Regions from separate parts of the Shewanella sp. BJSY2023SW007 genome, predicted to be linked through region 1. Evidence: riboswitches for the same ligand, from Rfam matches in the RefSeq annotation. Region 1 holds a riboswitch; the other holds the start of a gene.
What was found. A riboswitch is a leader RNA that binds a small molecule or an ion and turns the genes downstream of it on or off. The one in region 1 is predicted to bind cobalamin.
Positions count from the first base shown of each region.

Region 2: it holds a riboswitch for cobalamin, as region 1 does, so the genes downstream of both, ACMHXE_RS07900 (TonB-dependent receptor) here and ACMHXE_RS18020 (ABC transporter ATP-binding protein) in region 1, are expected to answer to the same signal.

Region 1 is NZ_JBKORL010000101.1:5,458-8,866, reverse strand. Features, by position in the region: gene metH (methionine synthase) at 1-591, opposite strand, end outside; gene ACMHXE_RS18025 (histidine phosphatase family protein) at 833-1,591, shown strand; cobalamin riboswitch at 1,687-1,824, shown strand; gene ACMHXE_RS18020 (ABC transporter ATP-binding protein) at 1,923-2,864, shown strand; gene ACMHXE_RS18015 (FecCD family ABC transporter permease) at 2,861-3,409, shown strand, end outside.
Region 2 is NZ_JBKORL010000047.1:3,604-7,012, reverse strand. Features, by position in the region: gene ACMHXE_RS07900 (TonB-dependent receptor) at 1-1,141, opposite strand, end outside; cobalamin riboswitch at 1,233-1,426, opposite strand; gene ACMHXE_RS07895 (DUF805 domain-containing protein) at 1,576-1,923, opposite strand; gene ACMHXE_RS07890 (hypothetical protein) at 2,176-3,409, opposite strand, start outside.

The sequences.
Region 1 (3,409 bases):
CGCCTTGGCATTGAGGGTATCGAAGATGGTTTCCACCAGAATGATGTCGGCGCCACCGGCGATCAGCGCCTCGGTGGATTCGCTGTAGGCCAACACAAGATCGTCGAAATGTATGTTGCGAAAACCGGGGTCATTCACATCCGGGCTGATGGAACAGGTGCGGTTGGTGGGGCCGAGCACCCCGGCCACATAGCGGGGAATACCGCTGGCGGCAGCCACTTCATCGGCCACTTCTCGGGCGATTCTGGCGCCTTGGTAATTGATCTCCGCCGCCAGGCTCTGCATCTCGTAGTCGGCCATGGCAATGGTGGTGGCGTTGAAGGTGTTGGTTTCTATGATGTCGGCACCGGCCAGCAGGTATTCCCTGTGAATGGTCTTGATGATCTCGCTCTGGGTCAGTACCAGCAGATCATTGTTGCCTTTGACATCGCAATGCCAATCTTTGAAGCGCTCGCCGCGGTAATCGGCTTCTTCCAGCTTGTAGTCCTGGATCATGGTGCCCATGGCGCCATCTAAAATCAGGATCCGCTCTTTGAGGGTCTGTTTGAGCTTGAGCTCTGTCTGGCTTTGGGAGTGCTGTGAAGTCGCCATAGGGTTACCTTTCATACCTGTCTTATTGCTGTTTTACATTCGCGGCGCTTGGCATCCGCGACATCATCTCTGCCGACCTGACGCCCGGGACACTATCTGGCATGATAGCCAAAGGCGTGTGTGGGCGCGGAAAGTTATTTTGGACATTTATACGTATAGACGTCCATAATATACGGATTCCGGCGGCCTGCGGCAAGGTTAAATTGGTCCGGTAACCACCGGACTCTGATGGGAGAAGTGTGTGGCTGAACATAGGCAACTGAATATCTATCTGCTGCGGCACGGCGAATGTGAAGGCGGTGAGATTATCCGCGGCCGCAGTGATGTGGCCCTGAGCGATGAGGGCAAAGCGCAGATGTGGCGCAGCTGGCGGGCTATTAGCAGTGCGCTGGAGCAGTTGCCGAGTGCGCCCCAAAGCTTGGCGCTGCTGAGCTCCCCGGCCCAGCGTTGCCAGGCCTTTGCCGCCGAGCTCAAGGCCGATATGCCTGATTATTTCCCGGCGCCGCTGCAGCAGCATGACTGGCTCTGGGAGCTGGACTTCGGTGACTGGGACGGCATGAAGGTGGCGAGTGTCTATCAACAGCATAGCGAGGCGGCCAAAGCCTTCTGGCGTGACCCCGTGGCCAATACTCCGCCGGGCGGGGAATCGCTGCCAGCCTTTCGTAGCCGGGTGTTGGATGGCTGGCAGACTATGGTGCAGCGCTGGCTTGCTAGAGAGGCTAATTCTTCCGAAAGCTCTGGTTCAAAAGGCTCTGTTTCAGGAGATTCTGGTTCTTCAGCAAGCGCAGATGCGGCGCTGATCCTGACTCACAGCGGGGTTATCCGGCTGCTGTTGGCCGAGATTTTGCTGCCGGGGCAAATGCCGCCTGCGGCAGTGTTCAACGCCTTGGAGCTACCTTATGCGGCCTGGGTCAGAATAACCCTCTATGCCAGCCGTGATGCCAGCGGTGAAAGTGACCAAGAATGGCAGTGTTTCAGCAAGCTCCACTGGCCGCAATAGTGCGGAGCAAGCGTCCGGTGGTGATTGTGCTGCGCTATTGCGCCAGGCAATTGTGCCGAGCGATAAAACCGGGATAATAACCCCAAATGGCCGCCAAGTGCGGCAGCAGCCAGGGTGTTGGCACCTTTGCAGGTGAACCAACCCAGGGAACCGGGAAAGCCCGGACTGTGCCCGCAACTGTGAGTCGCCGTTGGCGACGAGTCAGGAGACCTGCCCAGGCTGATAAACCAAACCAGAAACCCGGGCGGGTAAACCGGGGGAGCGAATAGATGATTCTTCCACTGCAGCCTGAGCCTTCTGCCGGTCACAGGCTCAATGTCGGGGGGCGGTTATGAGCCTGGCACTCAAGGTGCAACAGCTTAGCTGGCTTCCCGGTGGTCACAGCGTATTGGCCGATGTGGGTTTTGAGCTGCCATGTGGCAAGATGCTCGGGCTCATAGGCCCCAATGGAGCCGGTAAGTCGAGCCTGCTGCGCTGCCTCTATCGTTATATCCGCCCGGACAGCGGCCAGATCCAGCTGTTTGGGCAGGATATCAATAGCTTGTCAGCCAAAGCCTTCGCCAAAGAGGTGGCCGTGGTGCTGCAGGATACCCCGGCCCAACTGGCACTGGATCTGACTCAATTAGTGGCCATGGGACTGACTCCCCACAAGGGGTTGTTTGATATGCCATCGGCGACCGACAATGCCCAGGTGCAGGCGGCATTGGCGCAGGTCGGGTTGCAGCACAAGGCCGCAGAGCCTTTCGCGCAGCTTTCCGGCGGTGAGAAGCAAAGGGCCTTGATTGCCCGCGCCATAGTGCAGCGCCCCAAGCTTTTGATCCTGGACGAGCCCACCAATCATCTGGATATCCGCTATCAGATCCAGATCCTCGAGCTGGTGCGCAGCCTGGGGGTCACGGTGATCGCCTCGATTCACGATCTCAATCTGGCCTCGGCCCTGTGTGACGAACTCTTGCTGCTGGATAACGGCCGCTGTATTGCCCACGGCTCGCCCCAGAGCGTATTGACCGAAGACAGAATTGCCGGTGTCTTCGGTGTTTGCTGCCAGGTGGGGACGCATCCGCAGTTGGGACGGCCGCTGATCCACTACTTTTACGGCTATCAGTCGCCAGAGCCTGGTCACGGCAAGGCTCTAAGCTCGGCGGCGCTCGCCAGTGGCGAGGTTCACGGCGCTGCGATAGTCGAGCCAATGGCAGGGCCTGCCTCGGCCGAAACCTGTGTTGCTCACAAGGAAACTGACCGGCGCCCAGGCTCGGTGGGAGGTGGCGCATGAATGCTTCCGTGGCCGCACCGGGGCGCTCGCTTATCGGCTGGTTTCTCAGGCCCTTGCCCAGACTTTACTGGTGCTGGCTGCTGTTGCTGCTCGGCACTGTGTTGACACCCTTGGCCGCCGCCGGTTTTGGCGCCGCCGATATCAGCCTCTTCGATGTGGCAAGAGTGATTGGCAAACACCTGCTGGGAGTGGGTGAGCCTTCTGCCATCAGCGAGCGTATCGTCTGGGATCTGCGCCTGCCGCGTATCTTGCTGGCCTTTATCGCCGGTAGCGGTCTGGCACTGTCGGGTTATGTATTGCAGGCGGTGACCCGCAACCCGCTGGCAGATCCTTACCTGTTCGGTATCAGCTCGGGCGCCAGCTTCGGCGCCGTGGTCTCGGTCGCCCTGGCGACCGGCCTTGGGCTGAGTTCGGCCATCTCCGGGGTATCGCTGCCGCTGGGAGCCTTTATCGGTGCCAGTTTGGCTGTGCTCATGGTACTGCTGCTCGCGGGCAGGAATATCGGCAACCAGATAGAGAGAATGTTGCTCTCCGGGGTCGCCATC
Region 2 (3,409 bases), on a different contig from region 1:
CATAGCGTCCGCCCACCACATAGCTCAGGCTGTTGGTCAGCGGCACATTGGCCTGTAGATAGGTGCTGGTCATGGTTTGGGTATTGCTGCGCTGCATATAACTGAGATCGAACTCGGTTTCACCCCGTTGAATATCGGCGCCTATGACTATGCTCAGTTCACCATTGCGGGTTTGATAACGCCCCAGCGCCTTGGGATTGAATTCCAACAGCGAGCGCTCGTTCCGACCTGGGCTACCATAACTGACGCTGGACACTAGAGTGTCACTGTAGTTAAGGTCCGCAACCAGAGCCCAGTTGGCATGCACCTGGCGCTGAATATGACCACGCCAGGCGGAAGTCATCTCATGGTTGTAATCACCCGGCGTCGATGTCGCCTGGCGAGAGTCGGCTTCAAACTGAGCTTGGGTCAGTGATCCTGGAGTCTGGCGCTTGTTATCGTAGTAACTGCCTTCGACAAAGAAGTTGGTCGACTCTGAATCATATTGCAGACGCCCCAGTACCGAACCGGTTTCGTTGGCATTATTTTTACGGTAGTTGTCGCTCTCGTTGTAAGCAGCTGTCAAATAGTAACGCCAGTTGTCATTGATGGCGCCGGACAGATCGCCACGGCCTTCGTAGGTGTCAAAACTGCCACCTGAGAGGGTCAAGTTGCCACCGCTGGCACTGGGCGCCTTGGTGATAATATTGATCACCCCACCGACAGCCTGATCACCATAGAGCACCCCGGCGCTGCCGGAAAGGATCTCTACCCTTTCAATCTGATTGACTGCAATGGCACTCAGGCTCGGGGCGGCAATATCGATATTATTGAGTCGGCGCCCATCTATCAGTATCAGGGTGTTATTCACCGCTTGGCTGGCAGAAAAGCCGCGCATCGCCAGCACAGGCCCTGAGTTATTGTCAGATATTTGAATGCCACTGCGGCCACGCAGCAACTCGCTCAGATTGCTGGCACCACTTTGCTGAATATCAGCGGCATCTATGACCACCACATTGGCAGCAATATTAAGCGGCGTATCATCCTGACGGCCAATGACTACCAGCTGTTCATCCACGGCCTGGGACGTCACGCTCGCCATGACGGGAACTGAGGTAAATGCACCGCAAAGCAGCGCGAGGTGATTTAGTTTGAAACCCATTTTCCTTTGACTCCTGAAAGGGAAACGGGGCAAGAGTGCCACGGCAGGGAGAACCCCTTGGCTGCCGCATTTCGAGATCTGCCCACCGAAATCATCGAAATACCTCCAGGGCCGGTCTCCGGACTTTGGCTATGCGGTTGACCGCGCGAGACCCGACTTTTATGACGCCACTTGGGCGCGCCTGTCTCTCACCATTTACCGTTGCGGGGGCAGTGCCGGATTCTCACCGGCTTCCCGATTATCCCCGGTCTTCAATTCCGGGGCACCACGAAAGGTTGACTAAAATACTGTGCTGTCATTCTCGGCTCTGGCCGAGAGCGGGCATTATAGACGTCTATATGGATAAATGTCTAATTTTGACGCCGACTGACCGCTGCAGATTTACCCTAAAAAACAAAAAGGGAGCAGATGCTCCCTTTCCATTATCTTAGCTGTTAACCCAGCTCTTTGGGGTTACTGCCAAAGCGGTTGTCACCTACTTCGCTGTCCTGGCAGTAGAAAACCAGCAGCACGATCCAACCTATAACAGGGATTAGTCCCAACAGCTGCCACCAACCACTGCGGTCAGTGTCATGCAGACGACGTGCCGCAATAGCAATAGAGGGCAATAGCAGACCCAAAGAATAAATCAGCCCCAGCACTGTGGTACCCAGTGCATAGTCGATAGCACTGACAACCATACTGAAAATGATATAGAACAGAACAAACATCCAGTATTCTGTCCGACGAGCTCGACCGGTAAAGTCGGCGTATTTTTTGATGGCTCCGATGAAATGTTCCATGTTTTCTCCCAATAACAGATCCAAGATCCGAAAACGCCGCACCAATTATTGAATGGCTTAAGGCGACCAAAGTTTCATCAGAGTTTCTGACTCCCTGAAACAGCGAACAATTTTAACATACCTGAATGAACTGCAAAGTGACAGAAAAGAGATTTACCTTCCATTGGCCACAGAATCAGAGATATCTCACCCCATCAGTCGTCATTGTTTTACAGATATCACCAATAGATAGCGTATCGACGCTTTTTCATCTTATCTGCTCAGCGTAAAACCACGGCTGGCGGCCAGAGCCTGGATATCGGCTTCAATTTGATCCAGCTGTGCCTGGCGCTTTCGACCAATTGCTCCTGAGTTAGACTTGGATGCCAGGCTGCCAAGAATATAGCGCCAATGCAGCGCTTGTTTTTTACGCTGTTTACGGCTCAAAGGATTCAGTGGCGGCTGTGCTACGAGTGCCTTGAGCAAGGCGCTCGCAGCGCTGGGCCAAACACCGGGCAGCGATTCCAGGTTATTAAAAAGCCATTCCAGGCAAACCAATCGGCTCACTTCGGTGTGGATAAATCCTTTGTCCCCCAAAGGCATTTGCCGCCCCAATAACAAGGCGTTGAATTGCTTTTGAATTTCAGCACTCCAGGGTTTGCGTTGCAGCTCGGCAAGGTGCTGGGAGAAGACCATCTTCGCCAGCTCATGCTCAGCAAACAGGCTGCGAATGCCATCGAGCAGTGCCAGGGTAAACTCAGGGTAGCGGCGACCGAGCGCCAATTGCAATGAAAGCCCAAGACCAGAAACACCCTCGCCTTTACTTGGCTGCTCCCACTTGAGACAAACGGGAACAAACCAAGCAAGAAAACGCACCTGCCATTCAGGTCTGGCGGCGATATAGCCAAGGGCCTGCCGCCCCAAATAGCTACTGGCCGGGCTGGCCCGGTTGGCTTCAAGTAATGCCAGTAACTCGGCGGGGTTATCGGCCTCCAGTAACTGCTCAACTATTGGCGACAACCGCTCCCGAGCCCGAAGAAAGCGCAAACTCTGGACGGTTTTACCCACAAACTTTCCGCCAATGGCCAGCGGCAATAGCGCGATTAGAATCCCCCACAGCTCGAGCCAGGTATTTTGTTGTTCTCGATAGTACTGGATATCGGTGCGCGCTATGCCAGGTTCCTCCGGCAAATACCAAAGGCTCACAAACTCACCGACACTTTTTGAGTCACAAAGCAGGCCAGGGGGATCCCAGATCTGATGCTCACTGCCGTTCGGCAACTGATAATGCAGCAAGCAATCCCATTCATAACGGCCGATGCCCCAGCGCCCCGGTGGAACGTATTGTTGAGCACGCCGGGCAATATAACCTTGGGTTTCAGCGCCTCTCTCGAGCAGGATATTCACTTCCTGCCAGGATTGGACACTCTCTTTGACAAAATAGAGTCCAAGAGCCGAGAACAGCCCACCGGTCAGCGCAAACAAGCCGATAAAGGCCAGGTCTTTC